One region of the Pseudomonas sp. ZL2 genome, then DNA from elsewhere that is predicted to be linked to it. Evidence: riboswitches for the same ligand, from Rfam matches in the RefSeq annotation. Region 1 holds a riboswitch; each other region holds the start of a gene.
The links. Region 1 has a riboswitch for cobalamin ahead of ABM562_RS17880 (TonB-dependent receptor). Riboswitches for the same ligand answer to the same signal wherever they lie in the genome.
Positions count from the first base shown of each region.

Region 2: it holds a riboswitch for cobalamin, as region 1 does, so the genes downstream of both, cobO (cob(I)yrinic acid a,c-diamide adenosyltransferase) here and ABM562_RS17880 (TonB-dependent receptor) in region 1, are expected to answer to the same signal.
Region 3: it holds a riboswitch for cobalamin, as region 1 does, so the genes downstream of both, ABM562_RS10875 (CbtB domain-containing protein) here and ABM562_RS17880 (TonB-dependent receptor) in region 1, are expected to answer to the same signal.
Region 4: it holds a riboswitch for cobalamin, as region 1 does, so the genes downstream of both, ABM562_RS14255 ((2Fe-2S) ferredoxin domain-containing protein) here and ABM562_RS17880 (TonB-dependent receptor) in region 1, are expected to answer to the same signal.

Region 1 covers NZ_JBGOGX010000027.1:18,605-25,805, forward strand. Annotated here, with positions in the region: gene ABM562_RS17875 (LysR substrate-binding domain-containing protein) at 1-917, shown strand, start outside; gene ABM562_RS17880 (TonB-dependent receptor) at 1,029-3,170, opposite strand; cobalamin riboswitch at 3,280-3,485, opposite strand; gene ABM562_RS17885 (GNAT family N-acetyltransferase) at 3,658-4,215, opposite strand; gene ABM562_RS17890 (carboxymuconolactone decarboxylase family protein) at 4,311-4,655, opposite strand; gene lpxO (lipid A hydroxylase LpxO) at 4,849-5,748, opposite strand; gene ribD (bifunctional diaminohydroxyphosphoribosylaminopyrimidine deaminase/5-amino-6-(5-phosphoribosylamino)uracil reductase RibD) at 5,906-6,370, opposite strand; gene ABM562_RS17905 (MurR/RpiR family transcriptional regulator) at 6,447-7,201, opposite strand, start outside.
Region 2 covers NZ_JBGOGX010000028.1:45,661-52,861, reverse strand. Annotated here, with positions in the region: gene cobD (threonine-phosphate decarboxylase CobD) at 1-698, opposite strand, end outside; gene cbiB (adenosylcobinamide-phosphate synthase CbiB) at 691-1,599, opposite strand; gene bluB (5,6-dimethylbenzimidazole synthase) at 1,599-2,252, opposite strand; gene ABM562_RS18285 (cobyrinate a,c-diamide synthase) at 2,243-3,538, opposite strand; gene cobO (cob(I)yrinic acid a,c-diamide adenosyltransferase) at 3,535-4,146, opposite strand; cobalamin riboswitch at 4,312-4,534, opposite strand; gene ABM562_RS18275 (hypothetical protein) at 4,682-5,260, shown strand; gene ABM562_RS18270 (PQQ-dependent sugar dehydrogenase) at 5,329-6,645, shown strand; gene ABM562_RS18265 (O-methyltransferase) at 6,724-7,201, opposite strand, start outside.
Region 3 covers NZ_JBGOGX010000010.1:90,214-97,414, forward strand. Annotated here, with positions in the region: gene cobN (cobaltochelatase subunit CobN) at 1-3,183, opposite strand, end outside; gene cobW (cobalamin biosynthesis protein CobW) at 3,187-4,254, opposite strand; cobalamin riboswitch at 4,351-4,549, opposite strand; cobalamin riboswitch at 4,609-4,836, shown strand; gene ABM562_RS10875 (CbtB domain-containing protein) at 4,935-5,120, shown strand; gene ABM562_RS10880 (CbtA family protein) at 5,132-5,824, shown strand; gene ABM562_RS10885 (cobalamin biosynthesis protein) at 5,829-6,227, shown strand; gene cobM (precorrin-4 C(11)-methyltransferase) at 6,258-7,004, shown strand; gene ABM562_RS10895 (DUF1272 domain-containing protein) at 7,048-7,201, shown strand, end outside.
Region 4 covers NZ_JBGOGX010000017.1:44,966-52,166, reverse strand. Annotated here, with positions in the region: gene ABM562_RS14270 (ABC transporter ATP-binding protein) at 1-7, opposite strand, end outside; gene ABM562_RS14265 (ABC transporter ATP-binding protein) at 7-1,101, opposite strand; gene ABM562_RS14260 (sigma-54-dependent Fis family transcriptional regulator) at 1,346-3,157, shown strand; cobalamin riboswitch at 3,163-3,366, shown strand; gene ABM562_RS14255 ((2Fe-2S) ferredoxin domain-containing protein) at 3,473-3,859, shown strand; gene ABM562_RS14250 (ABC transporter substrate-binding protein) at 3,856-4,788, shown strand; gene ctlX (citrulline utilization hydrolase CtlX) at 4,922-5,839, shown strand; gene ABM562_RS14240 (ornithine cyclodeaminase) at 5,860-6,906, shown strand; gene ABM562_RS14235 (ABC transporter substrate-binding protein) at 7,155-7,201, shown strand, end outside.

The DNA of each region.
Region 1 (7,201 bases):
TGAATAATCTTCCCAGCCTCGACGACCTCAATATCTTCCTCCAGGTGGCCAAGCGCGCCAGCTTCGCGGCGGTGGCCGAAGAGCTCGGCATGTCGGCCGCGTTCATCAGCAAACGCATCCGCGTGCTTGAGCAAACCCTTGAAGTGCGCCTGCTGCACCGCACCACCCGGCGGGTGACGGTGAGCGAGGAGGGCGAGCGGGTGTACCAGTGGGCGCAGCAGATTTTCGATGCGGTGCAGCGCATGGGCGACGACATCAGCGCCCAGCACCGCGAACCGGTGGGCCAGCTGCGGATTGCCAGCAGCCTTGGCCTGGGCCGGCGATTTGTGGCCCCGGCGTTGTCGGAACTGGCCGAGCGCTACCCGCGCCTGGATGTGCGCCTGGACGTGCATGACCGCCTGGTGGACCTGATTGAAGAGGGCGTCGACCTGGATATTCGCGTCGGTAACGCCATCGCCCCCAACCTGATTGCCAAGCCGCTGGCCAGGAACCGCCGGGTGCTGTGCGCTTCCCCGGCCTACCTGGCCCGGCGCGGCACGCCCAAGGTGCTGGCCGAGCTTGCCAGCCATGATTGCCTGGTGATCAAGGAGCGTGACCACCCGTTTGGCGTGTGGCAGCTGGAAGGGCCGGGGGGCGAGGAGAGCGTGCGGGTGACCGGCAGCCTGTCGAGCAACCATGGTGAAGTGGCGCACCAGTGGTGCCTGGATGGGCGAGGAATTTTGCTGCGCTCGTGGTGGGATGTGCACGACAGCCTGGCCGATGGGCGCCTGGTGCAGGTGCTGGCGGAGTATCACCAGCCGGCGGACATCTGGGCGGTGTATACCTCGCCGCTGGCCAGTTCGGCCAAGGTGCGGGTGGCGGTGGAGTTTTTTCGCCAGTATTTTGCCGAGCGCTATAGCTTGCCTGAGCTAGGTTGACAGGGCCGGCCTCATCGCTGGCAAGGCCAGCTCCCACAGGCCCGGTGTACACAGGCCCATTGTGGGAGCCGGCGTTGCCGGCGATGGGCTGCAACGCAGCCCCGGTTCACCTCAGAACGTGTAATCCACCGTCGCAAAATACGACCGCGGCTCACCCATCAGCCACTGCTCGCCACTGTGCGCAGTGGCCGCATAACGCCGGTCGAGCAGGTTGTTCAGCTGCAGGCCCAGACGCACATCCGGCAGCACCTGCCAGCCCAGGTTGGCATCGACCACGGTAAAGCCCGGCACGCTCTGGGAGTTGGCGGTGTTGGCATAGCGCTCATCGACATAACGCAGGCCCATGCCGGCGTCTACGTTGTGGCTGAAGCCTTTGCTGACCCACAGGTTGGCGGTCCGCCGCGGTACGTTGCTTGGGCGATTGCCAGCACGGGAAACGGTTTGCCCGCCCACCGTCTGGTCGAAATCGTCGTACTTGGCGCGCACCACCGAGGCGTTGGCCGAGACATGCCACTGGTTGGCCAGGGCCAGCTCCAGGGTCGCTTCCAGGCCATCGGAGGTCTGCTGCCCGGCCTGTTCCTTCTGGTGGGTGTCGGGGTTGTCGACCAACAGCTTCTTCTTGACGATGTGATAGGCCGCCAGGGTCCACTCGCCACGGCCATCCCAGAACAGCTGCTTGAGGCCGAACTCGGTCTGCTTGGCTTCGGTCAGGTCGAACTTCTGTTGGCTCGGGCTCAAGGTCACCAGGTCGCTGACGCCATCTTCACTGGTGGAGTACTGGCCGTACAGACTCAGCTCGTCGTTGACTGCGAACACCAGCCCGGCGCGCCAGTTGCCGCCGTTGAGGCTGCGGTCAGTGCGGGTGTCGTTGACCAGGTTGTTGCGGTCGATGTGGTTCTGGTCGCGACGAATGCCGGTGACCAGCGACCAGCGCTCCGACAGCTGGGTGCGGTTCTCGGCGAACAGGGCGAAGGTGCGGGTGGTGCTGTCGGTTTGCGGGCGGGTCGGGCTGGCGCTGTGGAAGTAGCCCGGCGCCGGCTGCCACGGGTCGATGAAATCGCCGCCGATGTCGTTGTACGGCGAGTTGCTGTCGATGCCGAAACGGATGCGGTTGTACTCGGCGCCGACCACGGTTTTGCTGGCCAGGCCAAACAGCGAATGGTCGAAGGTGAAGCTCTGGCGGTCGCCGACCTGTTCCTGGTCGTGCTTGATCTCCAGGTAGCTGCCGCGCTCAAGCTGGCCGACGCCGCTGTTCCAGGTGTAGTCCTCGGCGTTGCGCCAGTGCCGGCGGCTCTTGATGTAGTACAGCTGGTTGCTGGCGCTGATCGAATCGCTGATGGCCCAGTCGGTGTTAAAGCGGGTCCACTCGTCGTGGTAGTGCTGGGCCGAATCCTTGAGGTTGTAGTTTTTCTTGCGCAGGCTGTCGCGATAATGGCCGTCGATCAGCGGCGTGCCGAAGTAGTTCATCGGGTCGGCATCGCCGCGCTCGTGGGCGAGGGTGAAGCTCAGGTCGTCGCTGGCATCGAAGCGCAGGGCGGCGCTCATGGCCAGGTTCTTCGAGTCGCCGCGGTCGACCCAACCGTTGCTTTCCTGGCGGTTGAGGGTCACCCGGTAGCTCAGCCGCTCGCTCAGCGAGCCGCCGCTGTCCAGGCCCAGTTGCTGGCGGTCGTAGGAACCATAGCCCAGGCGCAGGTGGTTACGGATCTCGCCGGTAAAAGGTTTTTTCGGAATCACGTTGATCACCGCACCCGTGGCGCCTTCGCCGTACAGCACCGAGGCCGGGCCACGGATCACGTCGATGCGCTCGACCATCCACGGGTCGACCGGGAAGCTCTGGGTACCGGCGCCGGTGTACATGCGCGAGCCGTCGAACAGGGTCATCACCGAGCCGTGGCCGCTGAAGCCGCGGGCCGACAGCGCCGTATTGCCGTTGCCCGGGGTGGCGACCGAGGTGATGCCCGGCGAGCGGGTCACGGCGTCCTGCACGGTGAGGTTGTTGCGCCCGTCGATGACCTCGCTGGCGAGGCTGCTGGTGCTGGCCGGGGTGTCCATGGCACTGAGGTCCAGGCGCGAGCCGGTCGGCAGCGGGGTGGCCAGGCTGATGGTTTGGTTGTCGCTGCTGCTGGTGATGGCCGTCGAGGGCAGGGCCAGGGCAGAGGGGCTGGTGTCTTCGGCGAAAGCCGGCACGGAGAATGCCAGGCAGGGGGCCAGGGCATTGGCCGCCAGGGTATGAAGCTTGGAATTTCGGGACATGTCGTTCCACAGTCAACAGGAAGAATGAATCCCGGAGGGAACAACGCATGGAGGCATGGCGCACGCGCAGGCGGACGCCAACCGGCCTGCGCCCGCCCACCGCGGGGTTGCCAAACAGAAGCTTCAGGCCGGTCTCCGGGCTTGCGAGGGTCGTGAAGGCCTTCACCTTCCCATGCCGAGGCACAGTGGTGTTTCGAAGGCTTCGCTCGCTTACCGTTGCGGGGGCAGCGCCGGACTGGTCATTTGCATGACGCACCGGCTTCCCGTTTCACCCTGCGCACGGCGGCGCAGGACACCTGAAACTGGCGCGCATCTGAACACCGAAAACCTTTGCAGTCAACGGCTTGCGTATCTGAGCAGATCAGTTTTTGGGTGGCGCTTCTAGGTCAACAGCATCGCCGGCAAGCCGGCTCCCACAGGGTTCGGTGTGCACCGTAGCTGTGGGAGCTGGCTTGCCAGCGATGAGTCCAGCTCAGACAGCGACGTCTCAACGCCCGCGCTTGCGCGACACCACCGCCTCGATATTCTTGCGCCCGATCAGCATTGGCTGCTTCGGCTCTTCCAGCCACTTGTACATCACCAGGCTGTCCACCAGCCCCAGGCGCGCATGCCGGTAGGCATTGGGCAAACGCCCGACGATGGCAAAGCCAAGCTTCTGCCACAAGGCCACCGCGACCTCGTTGCTCGACACCACCGAGTTGAACTGCATGGCCAGAAAACCCAGCTCCCGGGCCAGCTGCTGCGAGTGCTCGCACATCAACCTGGCGACACCGCGCCCACGGGCGGCGTCGCAGACCATGTAGCCGCAATTGCTGACATGGTTGCCGGGGCCGGCGGCATTGGCCTTGAGGAAGTAGGAGCCGAGCAGCACGCCATCCTCTTCGGCCACCAGGGTTCGCAGCGGCGCTTCCAGCCACAGCTGGCGGGCTTGCTCCTGGCTCATGGCCGGGTCGAAGGCATAGGTTTCGCGGGCGCTGACAATGCCCTGGAAGGTCGGCCAGAAAAGCTCGAAGTCGGCGGCGGTCATGGGGCGGATGTGGATCATGGCGGTTCCTGAAAACGGTTCGCCCGCTAGCTTATGCGAAAACGCCAGGAAGTGGGTGAGGCGCGGCGCGACCGCGCGCTCACGTGAGGGAGAGGTTACAGCCCAGCCTTGCCCACGGCATCCAGTGCCCGCGCCGAATACACCAGCGCCGCCCCGGCGTTCATGGCCACGGCCACGCCCAGGGCTTCGGCGATTTCTTCGCGGGTCGCGCCTTGCTTGACCGCCTGGGCCGAGTGCACGGCGATGCAGCCGTCACAGCGGGTGCTGACTGCCACGGCCAGGGAAATCAGCTCACGGGTCTTGGCGTCCAGGTGGTTGGTCCTGGCTCCGGCGCCACTGGCGGTCATGTAACCGTTAACCGTGTCGGGAGAGAGTTGCTTGAGATCGCCGATGCCGCCCATCAACTGATTACGGTAGGCATCCCAGTCCATCATGCTCATTGTCTTCACCTTGGTGTGGTTGGCAACTAGAACAGTGACGTTAGTTTTTTTTGCGGCAGGGCGCCGTTGGTCGATGGTCGGGGAAAGGCAAGACTTTGGGAGGGAGAGGGTCTCATCGCTGGCAAGCCAGCTCCCACAGAGAAAGCATGCACTGAACCTGTGGGAGCTGGCTTGCCAGCGATAGCGGTCTGAGTCAGATATAGATGAACACCAGCACCAGCGCCGCCACCACCGCCCATTTCTCCAGGTAGTAACGGGTGCGGTTGCGCTTCTTCAGCGCCTTGCCGCGCTCGCGGATCTTGTAGATGCGGGTGAACAGGCGGTTGATGCCGCCGGTCTTGTCACCGGCATCGTTGGGCGCGGCGGCCGCGGCCATCACGCTGCGGCTGAACCAGCGGTTGAACGCCGTGGCCCAGCGGTACTTGAGCGGACGCTCGACGTCGCAGAACAGAATGATGCGGTTGTGCTCGGTCTGGTTCGAGGCGTAGTGGATGTAGGTTTCATCGAACACCACCGCCTCGCCGTCGCGCCAGGCGTAGTTCTCGCCGTCGACGCAGATGTAGCAAGCGTCATCGTTTGGCGTGTCCAGGCCCAGGTGGTAGCGGTACGAGCCTGCGTAAGGGTCGCGGTGGCGCACCAGCTTGGAGCCCGGCGGCAGGGTGGCGAACATCGCCGCCTTGACCGTGCCGATGCCCTGCAGCAGCTCGGTGGTGCGTGGGCACAGCTTCATTGCCGAAGGGTGGCTCTCGCCGTACCACTTCAGGTAGAAGCGCTTCCAGCCGCTCTTGAAGAACGAGTTGAAGCCGACGTCGTCGTAGTTCTGCGAGCTCTTGATCTCGCCGACGTGCAGCAGTTGCTGGGCCTCGGCGCGGATTTCCTGCCAGTTGTCCTGCAACGGCTTGAGCTCGGGGAAGGACTCGACTGGCAGGTACGGCTTGGCCGGCAGCTTGGAGAACAGGTACAGGAACACGTTGACCGGGGCCAGGAAGCTCGAGTGATCACCCAGCTGACGGGTGACCTTGTGCCGTACCCGGCCGCGGAAATGGACGTAGGCAATCGAGAAAACAAACAGTAGAACTAAGAAAATTTTCATGGGCGAATACTTGTCGATGTGGCGATGCGCCATGGCATAAGCCCGCCAGCATAAACAATCATGTCCACGGTTTGAACTAAATGTTACCGGTTATGTGCCCGACCATAGTGCTAGGCGCAACCGTTTGCCTTAACGATTCAGCCCGCGCGGTTGTCCCTCAGCAAACGTCGAGCGCTGCCCCGGCCCTGTTCAGGTAGGGCGTCAGGTCACCCGCCGCCTGTGCCTGGAGCAAGCCGATGATCACCTCTATGCCGGCCTGTTCGAGCAACGCGATACCCGCCCCGGCATTGCGCGGGTCGGGGTCGAGCATGGCAACGAACACGCGCTTGATGCCGCGCTTGATCAAGGCTGTGGCACAGGACGGCGTGCGGCCATGGAAGGAGCAGGGCTCGAGGGTCACGTAGGCCGTCACCCCGTCGGCATCGCCGTCGAACTGCGCCATGGCCATGGCTTCAGCGTGGTGTTGCCCTGGTGCTTGGGTAAAGCCGCGGGCAATGATCCGGCCGTCGCGCACCAGCACGCAGCCCACCGGGGGATTGGGCAGGCAGGTGGGCAAGGCGCGGCGGCCTTCGCTCAGGGCCTGGTGCATGAACAGCTTATCGCTGGGTGAAAAACAATCCATTGTCGTTCAGCTCCTGGGGTAGTGATGGCGCGAGTGCGCGTACACAGCGTAATCCAGCTTGCGCGCTTTTGCCGCCTCACTTGCGGGTGATTTTGCCGCCAGGGACATGCAGGTACGACATCACGCTTTCGGTCAGCTCGGTGGCCAGCTTCACCGCTTCCTTGTTGCGCGCCATGACCCCGGCCACCAGGCCTTCGATCAGCGCCAGCACGGCAATGCTGGAACTGGTCAACACCGGGTGATCGGCAGCGGCGAACAGCACGTGACGGGCAATCGGCGTCAGCGGCGAGGCTGGCGAATCGGTAATGGCCAGCACCGTGGCGCCACGCTCATGGGCAAAGCGCGAGAGTTGCAGGGTGTCCTGGGAGTAGCGCGGCAGCGAAATAGCCAGCAGCACGTCCTGGTCAGTGATCGCTGCCAGGCGGTAGGCGGCGTTTTCGTTGCCGCCTTCCATGCTGATGGCGCAGGCATCGGCGCAGAACGGCACCAGGGTCGAGGCCGCCAGGCCCGCGAGGTAGACGCTGTTGCCAAAGCCCAGCACGTACACCTTGCGCGCCTGGGTCAGGCTGGCGATGAAGGCCTCGAAGGTCTCCGCCTGGTTGATGTCGCGGGTGGTCGCCAGGTTGCTGCTGGCGCTATGGATCTGCTCGTGCAGGCCGAACTCGCCTCCGGGGCGCTGGGCCAGTTCATTACGCAGCTTGTCCACGGGCGAGACCATCTGTTGCAGGGTGCTCACCAGCTCGGCCTTCATGCCGCTGTAGCCGCCCAGGTCCAGGGCCTTGGCCAGGCGGTTGACCGCAGCGGGCGAGGTGGCGGTGGCCTGGGCCATCT
Region 2 (7,201 bases), on a different contig from region 1:
GCCTGGCCGAGGATGCGCGTCGGGCCACTGATGGTCCAGGGCCCGAGCTGTTCGGCGAGCAATTGCAGGAGTTGCCGCTCGGCAAGGACAAAGCCCAGGCGCACACCGGCCAGGCCAAAGAACTTGCCGAACGAGCGCAGCACAATCAGGCCCGGGCGCTCGGCGTGTTCGCCGATGCTGTGCTGCGGGGTGTTGTCCATGAAGGCTTCATCGACCAGCAGCCAAGCACCGCGACGGGCCAGGCGCGCATGCCATTCGAGCAGTTGCTCGGCAGGTATCAGCCGCCCAGTGGGGTTGTTGGGGTTGACCACCACCAGTACGTCGAGACTGTCGAGGTAGTAGTCAACCTGATCTTCAGCCAACTCACGCACCCGATGCCCGGCACGGCGCCAGCCTTCGGCGTGCTCGGCGTAGCATGGCGACAGTACGCCGACCGTACCGGGGCGGCGCAAGCGCGGCAACGCCTGGATCGCTGCCTGGGAACCGGCCACGGGCAGCAACTGGTTGACCTGGTAGTACTCGCAGGCAGCCTGTTCCAGGCCGTCGTCGGTCTCGGGCAAGCGTGCCCAGGCGCGCAGCGGGATCTCGGGGATTGCATAGGGCCAAGGCGCAATACCGCTGGACAGGTCCAGCCAGTCTTCGCGGGCGATACCGTATTGCTGCACTGCGCGCTGCAGGCGACCACCGTGCTCAAGCATAGAATTCAGCTCCCAGGCACAACAGCAGTAACCACAACCACACGCCCTGGCACACCAGGCGCCAGCCGCGCTCGATGGCCTCGGCATCGGCCTGCGGGCCTTCGCCCAGCTGCGGGCGCTCGTGCAGCTCGCCGTGGTACACCGCCGGGCCGCCCAGCTCGACACCCAGCGCCCCCGCTCCGGCAGCCATTACCGGGCCGGCGTTGGGGCTGTCCCACAACGGCGCCTGGCGCCGCCAGCAGTGCAGGGCCAGGCGGGTCTTGCCCAGCAGCGCGTAGGTCAGGGCCACCAGCCGCGCCGGAATGTAGTTGAGCAGGTCGTCGATCTTCGCCGCAGCCCAGCCGAAGCGTTCGAAGCGCTCATTGCGATAGCCCCACATGGCGTCCAGAGTGTTGCTCAGGCGATAGAGCACCACCCCCGGCACACCGCCAACGACGAACCAGAACAGCGCGGCAAACACCGCATCGCTGCCGTTCTCCAGCACCGACTCGGTGGCGGCGCGGGCCACGGCGGTTTCATCCAGCTCACGGGTTTCGCGGCTGACCAGGTAACCCACGCGCTGGCGGGCGTGTTCCAGGTTGCCCTGGCGCAAGGCTTCGGCCACCGGCGTCACGTGCTCGCCGAGGCTGCGCAGGCCCAGGGCGCAATACAGCGCCAGCACTTCCACCAGCCAGCCAATGTACGGCAACCAGGACAGCAGCATGGCCAGGAAGGTCAGCGGCACCACGGCCAGGAACCAGGCGGTGACGCCATGGCTGCGCCAGCCGCGGCCACCGGCATTGAAGCGTTGCTCCAGGCGCCCGGCCATGCGCCCGAAGGCGACCAGTGGATGCCGGCGCTTGGGCTCGCCCAGCAACGCATCCAGCGCCACCCCGGCCACAGTCAGCAACGCCACACTCATCAAGACTCTCCCCACTGGTTTTCAAACAGCATTTCGTGCAACGGACGCGCCGTGGTCCAACCTTCAAGCACCAGCATGGGCGCCGGGTAAAATTCGTGCACCGGCCCCAGGCAAAGGATTGCCAGCGGCTTGGCACCGGCCGGCATGCCCAGCAGCTCGGCCAGGGCCCGGGGTTCGAACAGCGATACCCAGCCCATGCCCAGGCCTTCGGCGCGGGCGGCCAGCCAGAGGTTCTGGATCGCACACGACAGCGATGCCAAGTCCATTTCCGGCAAGGTTCGGCGGCCGAAGATATGCGCTTCGCGCTCATCCATCAGCGCGGCAACCAGCAGTTCGGCACAGTCATTTATGCCTTCGACCTTGAGCTTCATGAAGTCGTCGGAGCGCTCGCCCAGGGCTTGGGCGGTACGCAACCGCTCCTCCTCCACCAGGGCCTGGATACGCTGGCGCAGTTCACGTCGGGTAATGCGGATAAAGCGCCAGGGCTGCATCAGGCCAACACTGGGGGCCTGATGCGCGGCTTGCAGCAGGCGTGCAAGCAGTTCAGGGGCGACTTCGCCGCCGCTGAAGTGGCGCATGTCACGGCGTTCGCCAATGGCGCGGTAGACCGCCGCGCGTTCGGCTTCGGTAAAGGCATGCTCGGTCATGGACACAACAGCGCCGCCGACGCCTGGGGGTTGGAGGCAAAGTAGAAATGCACGTAGGAAGCGGTCAGCCGGCCACAGCGATACACCGCTTCGGCACCACGGCCACCGTTGGGGCTCTGGCCACGGGCAATCGGCTCAAGCCCGGTGCTGGTCAGCGAGTGATGGTAGGTGTGCCCGCGCAAGGTACCTTCGGGCAATTCCACCGCCTGCAAGGCCAGGGCGGCCAGGCGCTTCTGCATCACCGCCTCACCAGCCAGCAACCCGAGCAATTCGGCGCGCTCACCAGCGACATCGGTCAGGGCATCGAGCAGATAGAGCATGCCGCCACATTCGGCGAGCAACGGCTTGCCGGCGTGATGATGGGCGCGAATGGCTGCGAGCATCGGCGAGTTGGCCGCCAGGGCCTGGTGATGCAGCTCCGGGTAACCACCGGGCAGGTACAGGCTGTCGGCCTGCGGCAAACTCACGTCATGCAGCGGCGAGAAGAACGCCAGCTCCGCGCCCATGGCCCGCAGCAGGTCGAGGTTGGCGCCATAGGTGAAGGCAAAGGCTTCGTCGCGGGCGACCGCGATGCGCACACCTTGCAGCAAGGGCTCGCTCACAAGCTCGGTCGGCGCGGCGAAACTCACCGCCGGCGGCAAAGCCGCATCGCAACTGGCGCCCAGGGCGGCTGCAGCTGCATCCAGGCGTGCTTCGAGGTCGTTCAGTTCACTGGCCTGGACCAGGCCCAGGTGGCGGCTCGGCAGTTCGATGCCGGTTTCTCGCGACAGCCCGCCGTACCAGCGCAGCCCTTCGGTCAGGCTGCCTTCGAGCAATTGAGCGTGGCGCAGGGTACCGACGCGGTTGGCCAGCACCCCGGCAAACGGCAGGTCCGGCTGATAGCGCGCCAGGCCCAGGGCCAGGGCACCGAAGGTCTGGGCCATGGCCGTGCCATCGATCACCGCCAGCACCGGCACACCAAAATGACGAGCGAGGTCGGCGCTCGATGGCGTGCCATCGAACAGCCCCATGACCCCTTCGATCAGGATCAGGTCGGCCTCAGCCGCCGCTTCCCATAACAGACGGCGGCTTTCCTGCTCGCCGACCATCCACAGGTCGAGCTGATACACCGGCGCACCGCTGGCGCGCTCGAGAATCATCGGGTCGAGAAAGTCCGGGCCACACTTGAATACGCGGACCTTGCGCCCCTGGTTGCGATGCAGGCGCGCCAGAGCGGCGGTCACCGTGGTCTTGCCCTGGCCGGAAGCCGGTGCGGCGATCAATACCGCCGGGCAATGGCGCGCATCCCTCATAGCTCGACGCCCTTCTGGGCGCGGATACCGGCCTGGAAGGCGTGCTTGATCATGCCCATTTCGGTGACGGTGTCGGCCAGTTCGATCATTTCATCCTTGGCCGCACGACCGGTGACGATCACGTGCTGCATCGGCGGGCGCGCCTGCAAGTCGCTGAGGACCTGGTCCAGATCGAGGTAACCGTGCTTGAGGGCGATGTTCAGCTCATCGAGCACCACGAAGGCGATCGACGGGTCCTGAAGCATCTGCCGCGACACTGCCCAGGCGGCTTCGGCAGCAGCGATATCGCGCTGGCGGTCCTGGGTTTCCCAGGTAAAGCCCTCGCCCATCACGTGGTAGCGCACCTGTTCCGGGAAGCGTCGGAAGAACAGCTCTTCGCCGGTGCTGTTGCGGCCCTTGATGAACTGCACCACGCCGCACTGCATGCCATGGCCCATGGCCCGGGCGAGCATGCCGAAGGCCGAACTGCTCTTGCCCTTGCCATTGCCGGTGAGCACCAGCAGCAAGCCGCATTCGTTAGGCGAATTGGCGATGCGCTCGTCGATGACGGCCTTCTTGCGCTGCATACGCGCCAGGTGGCGTTCGTCGCGCTCGGTGGATTCAGTCATGAGGTTCTCCGCAAACCACTGTCGGCCGACCCGCAACGAGCGTAGCAGTCTATGGCTGCTCAGGGTTCGCGGCGAGGAACGGCGTGACAAATGAATGGATATGGCAGACGGAAAACGCGCAGGGCTACGGCACAGGCCGGAGGAACCGCGCATCACCCTCCGTGATGCCGTTGGCTGTAACAGGCCGGTCTCCGGGCTTGTGAGCGGGGCCATGAACACCCGGGACCGTGCGCCTTCCCGGGTCGAACACCCAGTGGCCCTGCGCGGCCTTGACTCACCTACCGTTGCGGGGGCAGCGCCGGATTCGCGCGCCTTGCGCGCCCACCGGCTTCCCTGTTTCACCCTGCCAGGCCATCGCCTGCAGAGCACCTGAAACAAGTCGCGAAGGTTAGAGGGTTGCACCCGGAGCGTCAATGAAAGGCGCTGAACTGGCCTGGATCAATGGCGCCTTTGACATCTTGTGCAACACTGACTTCAGTGATATCAAATAGCCATACCTCGGCTGTACTCGATCACAACTATAAGGGAGAGCAGCATGCAAGGCCTGATCATCAACAATGCGCGCCTGGAATTCCTGCGCCCCGCCCTGGAGCGCTGGGTCGATTGCATCGACCGCTTCAACCACACCCTCGGTGATGGCGATGCGCCCTACTGGCACGGTGCCCAAGCCAACCTCGGCCTGCTTTCGGCCGCCGCCTGGCAAGCCGAGCTGGTGACCCTGCAGCAGCATCAGAGCAAGAAGCAGCGCGATGACGGTGATCGTGAAGGTCGCTGCGACCTGTACATCGCCAACCGCGAAGAAGCCGCCTACCTGCAAGCCAGCCAGCGCTGGCCGAAAATTGCCAGGCTGGACCTGAACAATGCCCTGGCCGAAACCGTGTATGCCGCACGCCAGGTTGCCGCGCCCAGCCAGCTCAAGGTCGCCGCGCTGTTCGCCAGCCCCTGGAAAGCCGGCCAGCACGCCAGCCCCGAAGAACTACAGGACCTGGTCGACGACCTGCAAAAGCACAACGCCTGCGCCATTGCCTGGTACTTCCCCTACGCCTACCGCAAGCTGCACAACGAAGCCGGCCAGTACCACCCCGGGGTGGCGTTGCTGCTCAAGCAGGCCTGAACCAGGGAACCTCCCGCGCCTGATCCGCCTCTACTGGCAATAGCGGCCATCATCGCGAGGGAAACGACATGGGCATCAGCCGGATTGCACTGCTGCTGGCAGTGACTGCGGGATTAAGCGGGTGCGGCGAGAACGCGCGCCTGGAGGTCAGCGACGGGGTCGGCCCGTCGCCGCAATTGCCCGAACCCAACAAGACCCTGATTCCCACCGTCAACATCGCCCCGGCCATCGGCTGGCCCCGGGGTATGACGCCCAAGGCCGCGCCCGGCACTCAGGTGGCGGCCTTTGCCGAAGGCCTGGACCACCCGCGCTGGCTCTACGCCCTGCCCAATGGCGATATCCTGGTGGCCGAAACCAATGCCCCGCCCAAGCCCGATGACGGCAAGGGCATTCGCGGCTGGGTGATGGGCAAGGTCATGGACCGCGCCGGCGCCGGCGTCCCCAGCGCCAACCGCATCAGCCTGCTGCGCGACAGCGACCATGACGGCGTCGCGGAAACCCGCACGACCTTTATCGAAAACCTCAATTCTCCGTTTGGCATGGCCCTGGTTGGCAACGACTTCTACGTCGCCGACACCGATCGCCTGCTGCGCTTTCATTACGAATCCGGCGCCACCTCGATCAAGGGCCCGGGTACGCCGGTGGCTGATTTGCCGGGCGGCACACTGAACCATCACTGGACCAAGAACGTGATCGCCAGCCGTGACGGCAAGAAGCTCTACGTCACTGTCGGCTCCAACAGCAATGTCGGCGAGAACGGCATGGACCAGGAAAAAGGCCGTGCGGCGATCTGGGAAATCGACCCGGCCAGCGGCCAGCAGCGCATATTCGCCTCCGGCCTGCGCAACCCCAACGGCCTGGCCTGGGAACCCCATACCGGCCAGCTGTGGACCGCCGTCAACGAGCGCGACGAGATCGGCAGCGACCTGGTGCCCGACTACATTACCTCGGTCAAGGATGGCGGCTTCTACGGCTGGCCCTACAGCTACTACGGCCAGCACGTCGATCAGCGGGTCAACCCTTCTGATCCGAACCTGGTAGCCAGCGCCATTGCGCCGGACTATGCAGTGGGGCCGCACACGGCGTCGCTGGGCCTGACCTTTGCCGAGCAGGGCCTGCTACCGGCGCCTTTCGAGCAAGGCGCATTCATCGGCCAGCATGGCTCATGGAACCGCAAGCCGCACAGCGGCTACAAAGTGATCTTTGTGCCGTTCAGCACCGCAGGCAAACCTGCAGGCAAGCCAATTGACCTGCTGACCGGGTTCCTCAATGACGAGGGCAAGGCCATGGGCCGCCCGGTCGGGGTGATCAACGACCGGCGCGGAGGGTTGCTGGTGGCTGATGATGTGGGCAACAAGATCTGGCGGGTGAGCAAGGCCAAGTGACCTGGGGGCCGCTATGCGGCCCATCGCCGGCAAGGCCGGCTCCCACACAGATCACATGCACCAATACCCTGCGCCCTCTCAGCGCTTGCGGCACAGGGTCAAGCCATCGCCAATCGGCAGCATCGACAGGTCCACCCGCGGGTCATCCTTGAGTGTGAGGTTCAATGCCTGGATCGCCCGGGTGTCTTCGCTGTCCGGCGTTCCCTGCAGCACCCGCCCGCTCCACAAGGTGTTGTCGAACAGCACCAGCCCGCCAACCCGCAGCAAGCGCAGGGCCTGTTCCAGGTAGTGTGGATAGTTGGCCTTGTCGGCATCGATGAAGATCAGGTCGTAGCGCTCTGACGGCAGCGTCGCCAGGGTCTGCAGGGCGGGCGCCAGGCGTAGTTCAATGCGCTCGGCGACCCCGGCCTCCTGCCAGTAGCGCCAGGCCACGGCGTTGTAGCTGCCTTCAAGATCACAACAGAGCAACTGCCCGTGTTCCATGGCCTGGGCCATGCATAAGGCGCTGTAGCCGGTGAAGGTACCCACTTCAATCACCCGCTGCGCGCCGATCAGG
Region 3 (7,201 bases), on a different contig from region 1:
AGCGCCGTAGGCATAGCCACCGTGGTTCAGGTAAACCTCGGCCAGGTCCTGGCGGTCATTCCACAGGCGCCCGTCGATGGCATTCTGCACGCCCGCGCCATAGGCGCCCGGCTTGGCCCCGAACACCCGCCAGCCGGCCTGACGGCCCGCCTGTTCGGCATCCACACCCTGGGCCAGCAATTCAGTACGTTCGCTACGGACCTTGGCCGCCAGGGGGTTGAGGTCATCCGGTTCATCCAGTGCCGCCACCGCTTGCACAGCAGCGTCGAACAGCTTGATCAGGTTGCCGAAGGCATCGCGGAAGAACCCCGAGACGCGCAAGGTGACGTCCACCCGCGGCCGGTCGAGCAGGCTCAAGGGCAGGATTTCGAAATCGTCGACCCGCTGGCTGCCGCTGGCCCACACCGGTCGCACACCGAGCAAGGCCATGGCCTGGGCGATATCGTCACCACCGGTGCGCATGGTCGCCGTACCCCACACCGACAGGCCCAGTTGGCGCAGGTGATCGCCATGGTCCTGCAGATGACGCTCGAGGATCAGGTTGGCCGAGGCAAAGCCGATGCGCCAGGCGGTGGTGGTCGGCAGGTTGCGCACATCGACGGTATAGAAGTTGCGCCCGGTCGGCAGCACGTCCAGGCGTCCGCGGCTTGGCGCGCCACTCGGGCCAGCGGGCACGAAACGGCCGTCGAGGGCAGCGAGCAGGCCGTGCATTTCTGCCGGGCCGCAGCCGTCCAGTCGCGGTGCGACCTGCTGCTCCAGCGCCTCGAGAATGGCCTGCACTTGCGCCCATTCCGGGCCGCCGGCAAGCTGCACGGTGCCGTCGAGCGTCTGCTCGATCAACTGGCTGGCATACAGCTCCAGGCGCTCGCGGGTATCGCCCGCCGTGCGCCATGCCTCGTCCAATGTAGCCAGCAGTGAAGGCCTCGGGCCCTGCCAGGGTTGGCCAAGGTCGCAATCGAGCGGATCGAAGCCCAGGTTCAGCGCCCTGGCCAGGGCCCGCAACAAACTGCCGTTGGCCCCGCGCCCATCACCGCGCTCCACCCGCAACAGGGCCAGCAAGGTATCGGTGCGCAAACGCCCGGCAGGCGACTCGCCGAACACATGCAGGCCATCGCGGATCTGCGACTCCTTGAGGTCGCACAGGTAGGTGTCCAGGCGCGGCAGCCACACCGCGGCATCGTCCAGCGCACCTTCGATCTGCAGCTCGCGGTCGATATGGTTGTCGCGCACCAGCGCCAGGATGTCGCGCTGCAGCTCGCGGGCCCGGCGCGGGTCGAGCAACTGCGCCTCGTAGTACTCGTCGGCCAGCAGTTCCAGGTGACGCAAGGGCCCATAGGTTTCGGCGCGGGTCAGCGGCGGCATCAGGTGGTCGATGATCACCGCCTGGGTGCGCCGCTTGGCCTGGGCGCCCTCACCCGGGTCGTTGACGATAAACGGGTAGATGTTCGGCAGCGGGCCGAGCAAGGCGTCCGGCCAGCAGCTGTCGGACAAGCCAACGCCCTTGCCCGGCAGCCATTCCAGGTTGCCGTGCTTGCCGACATGGATCAGCGCATCGGCGGCAAAGCCGTGACGCAGCCAGAAGTAGAACGCCAGGTAAGCGTGCGGCGGCACCAGGTCGGGGTCATGGTAGACCGCGCTCTGGTCCAGTTGGTAACCACGGGCCGGCTGGATGCCGACGAAGGTCAGGCCGTAGCGCAGGCCGGCGATCATCATCCGCCCGCTGCGGAACATCGGGTCCTGGCTCGGCTCGCCCCAGCGTTCGCGCACGGCTATCTGGTTGGCCTCGGGCAAGGCGGCAAACGCCGCCAGGTAATCGTCCAGGGCCATGCTCTGCATGCACGGACGCAGGTCGAGGCTGTCCAGGTCATTGCTGACGCCACCGAGCAAGGCCTGGATCAGCGCCGTACCGCTGGCGGGCAAGGGGGCCAGGGGATAGCCCTGCGCCTGCAAGGCGCGCAGGATATTCAGCGCCGCGGCCGGGGTGTCGAGCCCCACGCCATTGCCGATGCGGCCATCGCGGGTCGGGTAGTTGGCCAGGATCAGCGCCACACGCTTCTGTGCGTTGGGTAGCTGCGCCAGGTCACACCAGCGCCGCGCCAGCTCGGCGACAAAGTCCATGCGCTCGGGCTGGGCGCGGTAGCAGACCACGTCGGACTGGCTGCGCTCGCTGCGCCAGGCCAGGTCCTTGAAGCTGATCGGCCGGGTGATGATGCGCCCGTCCAGCTCCGGCAAGGCGATGTGCATGGCCAGGTCGCGGGCACCCAGGCCCTGCTCGCTGGCCTGCCAGGCCGGCTCGTTGTCCTGGGCGCAGATCGCCTGCAACACCGGGATATCGCGGCGAAACGGCCGCAGGTGCGGCTGCTCGGGGCTCGACTGGGCAAAGCCTGTGGTGTTGATGATCAGTGCAGCGTCGACCTGGTCCAGCCAGTCCTCGACCTGCTGCAGGCAACCGGCCTCCTTGAGGCTGGCCACGGCAATCGGCAAGGGGTTGAGCCCGGCCAGCTGCAAACGCTCGCAGAATGTATCGATGAAGGCGGTGTTGGCCGCCTGCAGGTGCGAGCGATAGAACAGGATCGGCACCACCGGCTGCTCGACCTGCCACTCGCCGAACCAGTCCTCCAGCGCCGCAGCCGCCTTGCGCGGGTGATACACCGCAGTACGCGGCAGTTGTTGCGGCTCGCTCCAGGAGTAGGCGCAATTCAAGTGCTGGCTGGCGAGGCAGTTGAACAGGTTCAGGGCATTGGCCTTGCCGCCCTGGCGCAGAAAGTGCCAGAGCCGTTCGGCCTGCTCGGCCGGCACCGTGCTGAGGCTGGTCAGCTCCGGGTCCGGACGGTCGTCGCCCGGCACCAGGATCAGTTGTACACCACGGGCGGCCAGCTCCAGCAGCTGTTCCACACCATAGCGCCAGTAGCCGACGCCACCGTGCAGCGACACCAGGATGACCTTGGCATGGCGCAGCACCTGGTCGACATACAGGTCGACCGAGGCGTGATTCTGTACCTGCATCGGGTTGGCCAGACGCAGGCTGGGGAAATCCTCGGGCAACTGCTGGGCGGTTTCGGCCAGCAGCGCCAGGTGCGAGTCACCGCTGCAGAGGATTACCAGCTCGGCCGGGGTCTGGCCGAGGTCGGCAATGCTGTCGTCCGGTACAAAACCACCGGGCTGGGTCCGCAGCAGGTGCATCGGTCAAGCGCCCAGGGCGGCGCGCAGGCTCGCTTCCAGTTGTGCCGCATCCAGTTCCTGGCCAATCAGCACCAGGCGCGTGGTGCGCGGCTCTTCGCTGCGCCAGGCGCGGTCGAAGTGCTTGTCGAAACGGGTGCCCACGCCTTGGATCAGCAGGCGCATCGGCTTGCCCGGGATAGCGGCAAAGCCCTTGACCCGCAGGATGCCGTGCTGCACGACCAACTGGGTCAGGGCATCGAGCAGCAGGCTTTCGTCGGCTTGCGGCAGCTCGATGGAGATCGAGTCGAAGGCGTCGTGATCATGGTCGTCGTGATCGTCACCGTCGTGGTGCGAATCGTGGTGGGTGCGGCGGCCATCGATATGCGCCTCGGATTCGGCGCCCAGGCCCAGCAGCACGTCCAGCGGCAGACGGCCGCTGCTGGCTTCGATCACCTTCACCGCCGGTGGCAGCTCTTCTACGACTTCGGCCCGCACCTTGGCCAGGTCGTCGGCAGCGATCAGGTCGGCCTTGTTCAGGACCACCAGGTCGGCGCTGGCCAACTGGTCGGCGAACAGCTCGTGCAGCGGCGATTCGTGGTCCAGGTTGGGGTCGAGCTTGCGTTGGGCATCGACCTGGTCCGGGTAGGCGGCAAAGGTGCCGGCGGCGACGGCCGGGCTGTCGACCACGGTGATCACCGCATCGACCGTGCAGGCGTTACGAATCTCTGGCCACTGGAAGGCTTGCACCAGGGGCTTGGGCAGGGCCAGGCCGCTGGTTTCGATGAGGATATGGTCGAGGTCGCCGCGACGGGCCACCAATTCGCGCATCACCGGGAAGAACTCTTCCTGCACGGTGCAGCACAGGCAGCCGTTGGCCAGCTCATAGACGCGGCCGTTGGCCTCTTCTTCGCTGCAACCGATGCTGCACTGCTTGAGGATTTCGCCGTCGATGCCCAGCTCGCCAAACTCGTTGACGATCACCGCGATGCGCCGCCCCTGGGCGTTGTCGAGCATATGCCGCAGCAACGTGGTCTTGCCCGAGCCGAGGAAGCCGGTAACGATGGTGACGGGGAGTTTGGCCAGTGTTTTCATGTCGATGCCCTTGGCAGGATGGCGGGCATGCGGGACGAGCGCCAAAGGTGTCACGCACCTGGCCTGTTCGCCACCGGATCACCCCGCCCGGTTGAATGTCGGAAACTGTCCGAGGCAGGTCTCCTGGCTTGCATTGCACCGGCGCCAGGGCCAGTCGAACGACGCCTTCCCGCACGCGGTGCAGTGGCTGTGTCGAACGCTTCAATGCTTACAGTTGCGGGGGCAGCCGCGGCTTCAACCGCGTTCCCGTCTTAGCTTCGGCCAGCGCCGAAGAACCTCGAAGCGGCTAGGCTACGCAGTGCCCGGTGAGCGGTCAACTGCTGTCACGATTGACGCCTGCCCGCGCCCGTGATTTGCTAACGCCATTCGTTTGGGTGCCCCTTGAGGGTGAAACTGGGAAACCGGTGCGTCATACACTTCTTTATTTGGTGTACGACAAGTCCGGTGCTGCCCCCGCAACGGTAAGTGAGAAAAGCGTCAGAACCACTGTGCCCGCTGCCTGGCATGGGAAGGTGACGCCTGTGGTGTGGCCAGCTGCCAACCCTCACCAGCCCGGAGACCGGCCCGACGCTTGACCGAACAAACCCGCGGTGGGCGGGCGCTGTTACACCCCCTGGGCGATCCTCGTGCAGGGGTTGGCTGCGCTTGCCTGTTGCCGACAACACCAAGAGGAAAGCGCCATGCGTACCAGTACCGCCAGTAATGAAGCCGTTACCCCTTCAAGCCTCAGCCAGCGCCTGCTGGTTGCTGTCGGCGCCTCGCTGCTGGGCCTGTGCCTGGTCTACTTCGCCGGTTTCTCGCACATCGAAGCGGTGCATAACGCCGCCCACGATACCCGCCACAGCGCCGCCTTCCCTTGCCACTGAGTGCTGCCCCGATGATCAAGCGTATCGCCAGTACTGCAGGCTTTACCGGCCTGCTGGCCGCCCTGCTGCTGACCCTGCTGCAAAGCTTCTGGGTCGCGCCGCTGATTCTCCAGGCGGAAACCTATGAAAGCGCCGCGCCTGCGGTCGAGGCGCCCCATGAACATGCGGCCGGTACCGCCGAGCATCATCACGACAGCGAAGCCTGGTCGCCGGAAGACGGCTGGCAGCGGGTGCTGTCGACCACCGGCGGCAACCTGGTGGTGGCGGTCGGTTTCGCCCTGATCCTCGCCGCGCTCTACACCCTGCGCGCACCGAAGACCGTGATCAGCGGCGCGCTCTGGGGCCTGGGCGGCTTTGCCGTGTTCTGCCTGGCGCCGACCCTGGGCCTGCCCCCGGAGCTGCCGGGTACTGCTGCCGCCGACCTGGCCCAGCGCCAAGCCTGGTGGGTCGGCACGGCTGCCGCCACCGCCGTCGGTCTGGCCTTGATCGTGTTCGCCCACAACTGGCTGCTGAAGATAGTCGGTGCAGTGTTGCTGGTGGTGCCTCACGTGATTGGCGCGCCGCAGCCTGAAGTCCACCAGATGCTCGCCCCAGAAGCCCTGGAAGCCGAGTTCAAGGTCGCTTCGCTGCTGACCAACGCCGCGTTCTGGCTGGCCCTGGGCCTGATCAGTGCCTGGCTGTATCGCCGTTCGAGCCAGGCCTGAACGGATGCAGCTGTACCTCGGCCTGGGTTGCCGTCGCGGCTGCCCGGCCGACGCCCTGAGCGACCTGCTCACGCGTACCCTGCTCGCCCATGACCTGCCGCCCGGCGCGGTCATGGGCCTAGCCAGCATCGACCTCAAGCACGACGAACCCGGCCTGCATGAACTGGCCCGGTGCCTGGGCGTGCCGCTGCTGTTCTTCAGTGCGGCGCAACTGGCTGTTTTCGAACAACGCCTGAGCCATCGTTCTGCGGTGGCTTACCGGCACAGTGGCTGTTATGGCGTGGCCGAGAGCGCCGCCCTGGCCCTGGCCGAGCAGCTTGGCAGCCCGGCCCGCCTACTGGTACCCCGCACCCTGCAGGCCGACGCCAGCCTGGCATTGGCCTGCACCAGCGGTTTTCGCTGATAATCTGCACTTTCCCCGCAAGGACTCCCCATGACCGTCTATTTCATCGGCGCCGGCCCCGGCGATCCGGAGCTGATCACCGTCAAGGGCCAGCGCCTGATCCAGCGCTGCCCGGTGATCATCTACGCCGGCTCCCTGGTCCCGGCCGCAGTGCTGGAAGGTCACCGCGCCGAGACCCTGATCAACAGCGCCGAACTGCACCTGGCGCAGATCATCGAGGCGATCAAGCGCGCCCATGATCAGGGCCATGATGTGGCCCGGGTGCACAGCGGCGACCCCAGCCTGTATGGCGCCATCGGCGAGCAGATCCGCTACCTGCGCGAGCTGGGCATTCCCTACGAGATCGTCCCCGGCGTCACCGCCGTTGCAGCCAGCGCCGCCCTGCTCGGCTGCGAGCTGACCTTGCCGGACATCGCCCAGAGCGTGATCCTCACTCGCTACGCCGACAAATCACCGATGCCCGCTGGCGAGCAGTTGGCCGACCTTGCCCGCCACCAGACCACCCTGGCTGTGCACCTGGGGGTCAAGCACCTGGCAAAAATCGTCGAAGAACTGCGTCCGCACTATGGCGCTGACTGCCCGATTGCCGTGGTGCACCGGGCGACCTGGCCGGATCAGGACTGGGTGCTGGGGACCCTGGAGACGATTGTCGAGCTGGCCGCGGCCAAGGATTTTCGCCGTACCGCGCTGATTCTGGTGGGCCGGGTGCTGGGTAACGACACCTTCTCGGAGTCGGCGCTGTACCGCGCCGGGCATGCCCACCTGTACCGGCCCTGAGCGTATACACTGACGATTCCGATCCGCCTGCGAGGACCTGACCATGCTCGAACTGCGCCCGAACTGTGAATGCTGTGGCACTGATCTACCCGGCGAGAGCCCGGACGCGTTGATCTGCTCGTTTGAATGTACCTTTTGCCGCGACTGTAATGAGCGTCAGCTCAAGGGCCAGTGTCCCAATTGCGGCGGTGAGCTGG
Region 4 (7,201 bases), on a different contig from region 1:
CGGCCATCAGGCGACCCTCGCTTCACGCAGGCCCGGCGCCTGCACCAGTTGCCCGGCGGTGTCGAAGACAAACAGCTTGTGGGTGGGGATGAACACCCGGATCGGCGCATCGACGTGGTACTCGTGCACGCCGGGCAGGTGCAGGACCAGGCGAAAGTGCTCGTTGCGCACATGCAGGAAGGTTTCCGAGCCGCTGATTTCCGCCAGTTCCACCAGCACTGCCAGCTCCAGGTCATCGTCGTTGGACGGCACCAGGCTGATATGGCTCGGGCGCACGCCGAAGCGGTAATCGCCATCGCCAATGCGGCGCAGATCGGCGTTCATGGCGAAATGCACGGCACCGGCAAAACTCACCTCATTGCCGCTGATACGCCCGGGCATCAGATTGATCGGCGGCTCGGAAAACAGCTCGGCGGCCAGCACCGTGCGCGGCTGGTGATAGACCTGGGCAGTGGGCCCGCTCTGCACGATGCGCCCTTCATGGAGGATGGTGGTGGTGCCACCCAGGGCCAGGGCTTCGTTGGGTTCGGTGGTGGCGTACACGGCAATGCAATGGCGGGCGGCGAACAGCTCGCGCATCTCCTGGCGCAACTCTTCACGCAGCTTGTAGTCGAGGTTCACCAGCGGCTCATCGAACAGGATCAGTTCGGCGTCCTTGACCAGTGCCCGAGCCATGGCCGTGCGTTGCTGCTGACCGCCCGACAGCTCCAGCGGCAAGCGTTGCAGAAACGGCTCGATACGCAGCATCTGCGCGGTCTGCTGGACTTTCTCGCGGATCAGCGCTTCGGCCATGCGCGCCTGGCGCAAGGGTGAGGCAATGTTCTCGAACACGCTCAGGGTCGGGTAGTTGATGAACTGCTGATAGACCATCGACACATTGCGCTGGCGCACCGGGCGGCCGGTGACATCTTCGCCATTCATCAGCACCCGGCCATGGTCCGGCCGATCAAGCCCGGCCATCAGGCGCATGAGGCTGGTCTTGCCGGCCAGGGTGCGGCCGAGCAGCACATTGAACGAGCCGGGCTCGAAGCTCAGGCAGGCATCGTCGATGCACACCTGGTTATCCACGGTACGGCTGACATGTTCGAGCGTGAGCGACATGGCGCGGCCTTCTTGTTGTTATCGAGCAGGCGCACAAGGCAGAGCCAGATTCGTGCCAGCAGTTGCCAAGCCTTTGCCGGCAAAAGCATTTCAACGAATTTACCAATGGCCGGGGTTCACACCTGAACAGAAATGAACAGCCTTCGCTGCACAGTTGAACAGCCGCGGCATTGACAATGAACAGGACTGAACAACACTGGATCAGACAAAAACAACAACACTGCCGCCGGCAGAGGACGGGCCCATGGCCGCATCCACCAGCGCCCATGCGCAACTGATCCAGGCCTCCTGGCAGCGCTGCCGCGCCTACGGCCTGGATCACCAGTCACAACCGCAGTTCGGCGAAGCATCCGCCGCCCAGGTCAGCGAACTGCTCGAACGCGAGCATTCACTGCTGGGCACCACCCGCGACGAGGTGCTGCCGCAATACGCGCACCTGCTCGGCAACTCCAGTTACCTGATCATGCTCAGCGACCATCAGGGCCAGTTGCTCGATGCCTGGGGCACCCGCCGCTTTATCGACCCGCGCCAGCGCCACGGCTTTGTCGCCGGCGCCTGCTGGCGGGAACAAGGGGTGGGCACCAATGCCATCGGCACCGCCCTGGCTACCGGCGAGGCGGTGCATGTCAGCCAGGATGAGCACTTCCTCAAGCTCAACCGCTTCATGGCCAGCGCCGCCGCCCCCTTGTTCGACGCCGAGCGCCAGTTGATCGGCGTACTCGATGTGTCCAGCGACAGCTACCTGCCGACGGCGCAAACCCAGGGCCTGGTGCGGATGATGAGCCAGAGCCTGGAGAACCGCCTGATCCTGGCGCGCTTTGCCGGGGATTACCGGCAACTGAGCTTCAATACCGGCGCCAACAACCTCGACAGCCAATGGGCCGGGCTGCTGGTGTTCGATGACCAGGGCCGGGTGCTGGCGGCCAATCGCCGGGCCGACAGTTTGCTCGGCCAGAATCCGTTGCAACTGAACCTGGAGCAGTTGTTCAGGACGCCCCTGGTGCAACTGCTCGGCCACAGCGCAGAGCAACCGTTCGCCGTGCAGGTGACCGGGCGCAACCGTTTTCATTGCCTGTTGCATGCCCCCACCCAAGCCCCGCGGGCCACACCGGTCAGCCATGCGCAAACCACCTGCGACCCGCGTATCGACAAGGCCCTGCACCAGGCCGGGTTGTTGCTGGAAAAGGACATTCCGCTATTGATCGAGGGCGAAACCGGAGCTGGCAAGGAAGTCTTCGTCAATGCCCTGCACCGCGCCAGCAGCCGCGCCGGCCAGCCGTTGATTGCGGTGAACTGCGCAGCGATTCCGGCCGAGCTGGTCGAGTCGGAGCTGTTCGGCTACGAGAAAGGCGCATTCACCGGCGCCCATCACAAGGGCAACATCGGCCTGATCCGCAAGGCCGACCGGGGCATCCTGTTTCTCGATGAAATCGGTGACATGCCGCTGCCGACCCAGGCACGCCTGCTGCGTTTTCTGCAGACCCGCAACATCCAGCCATTGGGCAGTGGTGAACCGATCCCGGTGGATATCCGCGTGGTCTCGGCGACCAACCAGAACCTCGCCGACCAAGTACGACTGGGCCACTTTCGCCAGGACCTGTACTACCGCATCGCCGGTCTCAGCCTGATGCTGCCGCCCTTGCGCGAACGCAGCGACCGCCTGGCCCTGATCGAACAGCTCCACCAGCAGCACCGCGAGCCCGGGGCGCCGACGCAACTGCCCGGCAAGGTGCTGGAACTGCTGCTCCAGCACCCCTGGCCGGGCAACCTGCGCCAGCTGGCCAGCGTGCTCCAGGTCGCACTGGCGCTGGCGGGCGGGCGGCCGATTGCTGTGGAGCACCTGCCGGACAGTTTCTTTGCCGATCTGCCCGCCTCCAGGCCGCAGCCCCCCGTGTTGCCGCCACCAGCTAGCGCCGACGACCTCGGCCAGCGCCTGCAAGGCCTCAACGGCAATATCTCGGCCCTGGCCCGGGCCCTGGGCATCAGCCGCACCACCCTGTACAAGCGCCTGCACGCCCAGGGCCAGGCCGGTACAGTTGACGAACGCCTGGGCTGATGGTCAGATGCCTGCCAGTTTCAGGTGCCTGCCGCCGCCGTGCGTCAGGTGAAACGGGAAGCCGGTGCGTCGTTATCGACCAGTCCGGCGCTGCCCCCGCAACGGTAAGCGAGTGAAGCATTCAACCCGCCACTGTGCCCACAGGCATGGGAAGGCGAATGGCTTCAAGCCTCGCAAGCCCGGAGACCGGCCTGAAGCCCCACGACTGCACGCAGTCATTTAGGCAAACCTGCGGAGGGCGGGCACGAGCCGGCTGCCTGGCGCGTGTTGGCTGGGGCCCTCCTGTGCGCTTCGCGAATGTTTTTCGAGAAGTCCATGACAGCAACAACCCCCAAGCGTCGCCGCGGCCGCGTCGCCGAAGATGAAATCCAGAGCAAGCCCGAGTGGTCGCAGATCCCCGAGCATACCCGCCACGTGATGCTCTGCACCGGCCCTCGCTGCGTGCAACGCGGTGCCCTGCCGCTGTGGAAAGTCCTGCGCCGCGAGCTGCTGGTGGCCAACCGTATCGAAACCACTGACGGCGTGCTGCTGACCCGCAGCCATTGCCAGTTCCCCTGCAACCTCGGCCCAGTGCTGACGGTGTATCCGGACCGTTGCTGGTACCGGGTAGCCAACGCCGAAGACGCGCAACGGCTGGTGCGCGAACACCTGATCGAGGGCCAGCCGGTGCCCGATCTGCTGCTCAATGGCCAGGTGTCATGAGGTGGTTCGGCGCCAGCTTGCTGGCCGTGTTGAGCAGCAGCGCCCTGGCCCTGGACTATCAAAACTGCGGGCAGACCTGGCAACTGCCACATGACCGTCCACAACGCATCCTGGCCCTCAACCAGCACGCCGCCGACCTGCTGCTGGCCCTTGAAGCCGGCCCAACCCTGGCCGCGGTCAGCTATATCGATGACGACCCGCAAGCCCTGGCCAGCGGACGCTATCGCGGCGTCCCCCTGCTGTCACGCCGCTACCCGGCAACCGAGGTCGTCTATGCCCAGGGTTACGACCTGCTGGTCGGCGGTTTTGCCAGTGCCTTTCGCGACAGCGACGGCGTAGCCCTGCGCACGACCTTGAAAGCCAACGGCATCGGCACTTACCTGCTGGAGAACGCCTGCGCGCCAGCGACCGAAAACGGCTTTGCCGCCGTTGAACAAGACCTGCGTGTCCTCGGCCGCCTGTTGCAGCGCGACGCCCAGGCCAGCCACCTGATCGCCCGCCAGCGCCAGGATCTGGCCGCTGCTAAAGCCATCGCCGGGCACGGGCAGCCGCTGTCGGTGTTCTACCTCGACAGCGAGGTCAACGGCCTGCACAGCGAAGGCAAGCGCGGCTTCATCACCCAACTGATCGACGCGGCGGGCGGCCGCAACCTTTACGCCGAGGTCGAGCTGAACCGGGTCACGGTCGATGCCGAAAGCCTGCTGCGCGCCGACCCCGACGTAATCATCCTTGCCGATGCAGTGTGGTCGCCCGCCGCCGGCAAGCGCGCTTACCTGCGCAAGCACCCGGCGCTCTCGCACTTGCAAGCCGTGCGCAACAATCGCCTGATCGACCTGCCCTTCACCCACATCCTTGCCGGCGAACACAGCGCCAGCACCGCGCTGAGCCTGGCGCGGCAGCTGCGCGCCTTCAAGCAAGACCCACCTTGAGTCATCACAGCAGATTCCGCTGTCAAACCCACTATTTCAGCTTTACCGGCTGAGCGCCCAACGCGCTTCAGCCGGGATTTATCATTGATCACGTCGACAATAAGCACACAGCCAACCCCGGATGCGTGCCTCGATGCAAACAACAAATACAGTCTTGATGATCCGCCCGGCGCGGTTCGCCTTCAACCCGGATACCGCCCTCAACAACCGTTTCCAGCAAGCCCTGCTCGAGCCGGAGCAGGCACAGCAGAAAGCGCTGGAAGAGTTCGATGGTTACGTCGACACCCTGCGCCAGCACGGCGTCGAAGTGCTGGTGGTGCAGGACACCCCGGCGCCGCACACCCCTGACTCGATTTTCCCCAACAACTGGTGGAGCAGCCACGCCGACGGCAGCCTGGTGCTCTATCCGATGGAAGGCCAGAACCGCCGCCTGGAGCGCAGCAAGGGCGTGCTCAAGGTGCTCGAAGAGCGTTTTGCCGTCCGTCAGACCATCGATCTGAGCCCCCTGGAACAGCAGAGTATGTATCTGGAAGGGACCGGCAGCATGGTCCTGGATCGCGAGCACCGGATCAGCTATGCCTGCCATTCCGGGCGCACCCACACCCAGGCCCTGCGCCTGTTCGCCGAACAGCTCGACTATCGCCTGTGCCTGTTCCACGCCGTCGACCGCCACCAGGCGCCGATCTATCACTGCAACGTGATGATGAGCGTTGGCCGCGGGCTCTCGGTGGTCTGCCTGCAGGCCCTGCCCGAGGCCGCCGAGCGCCGCGCCCTGGAGCACTCGCTGCGCGACACCGGCAAGGACATCCTGGCCCTGGATTTCGACCAGCTCGAAGGCTTCGCCGGCAACATGCTTGAAGTCCACGACAAGCAAGGCCAGCCGCTGCTGGTGATGTCGCGCAGCGCCTGGCGCTCGCTCAGCCCCGAACAGCGCCGGCAGGTCGAACAGCACAGCCACCCGGTGGTGGTGAACATCGACCATATCGAGCGCATTGGCGGCGGCAGCGCGCGCTGCATGCTCGCCGAAGTGCACCTGCCCGTCCGTCACTGATTACAACAAAGGAGTTCATCATGACCCGCTATATCGACGTTACCGACCTCAGCCGCCTGGTGGTACGCAAAGGCCTGAGCACCTGCATCAGCGAAATGGCCGAGTACATCCGTGAGGACTACCTGCGCTGGCAGGACTTCGAAAAATGCGCACGCCTGGCCAACCACTCGCCCGATGGCGTGATCGAGCTGATGCCGGTGTCCGACGCCAACCTGTACGCCTTCAAGTACGTCAACGGCCACCCGAAAAATACCCATCGCGGCATGCTCACGGTAATGGCCTTCGGCGCCCTGGGCGACGTCGATACCGGCGCGCCGGTGCTGCTCAGCGAAATGACCCTGACCACCGCTATCCGTACCGCCGCGACCTCGGCCCTGGCCGCCCGCTACCTGGCGCGCAAGGACAGCCGCAGCATGGCGCTGATCGGCAACGGCTCGCAAAGCGAGTTCCAGGCCCTGGCCTTCCACGCCCTGCTGGGCATCGAAGACATTCGCCTGTATGACCTGGACCCGGCCGCCAGCGCCAAACTGGTCGCCAACCTCAGCGCCTTCCCTGCAATCAAGGTAACCGTCGCCGGTTCCGTCGCCGAAGCGGTGCGCGGCGCCGACATCGTCACCACGGTGACCGCCGACAAGGCCTACGCCACCATCCTCACGCCGGAGATGATCGAGCCGGGCATGCACCTCAATGCCGTCGGCGGTGACTGCCCGGGCAAGACCGAACTGCACCGCGAGATCGTCGAGCGCGCGCGGGTGATCGTCGAGTACGAACCGCAAAGCCGCATCGAAGGCGAAATCCAGCAAATGCCCGCCGACTCGCCGACCACCGAATTCTGGCAAGTGATCAACGGCCAGGTGGCCGGTCGCGAAAACGCCGCGCAAGTGACGCTGTTCGACTCGGTCGGCTTCGCCCTCGAAGATTACTCGGCGCTGCGTTATGTGCTGGACGTGGCCAAGGCCCTGGACATCGGCAGCGAGATCGCCCTGGTGCCGGAACTCAAGGACCCGAAAGACCTGTTCGCGCTGCTGCGTGCACCGGTTGAAAACCTGCAGAAAAAACGCGCCTGAACCCGACCGATTCTGCCGTGCCAGCGCGCGGCAGATCGGAAACTGCTGCAAGGGAAGCTTAAACAGGAGGTGTCTCAGCCGATTCGGCTGCCATACACGCGTTAACAGCAAAATCCGGCAGCCGACGCCGGCGCAAACGACACAAAAAAAACGTCGTCATCGCGCATTCTGAGCCCGACCAGAGAGTCACTAAAAGACCAGAAGCGCACCACTGCCCTACATCAACTATAAAACTCAGGGATACTCATATGACTTCGCTGCGAAAGCTCCTCAGCGTGCTGCTCCTGCCACTGTG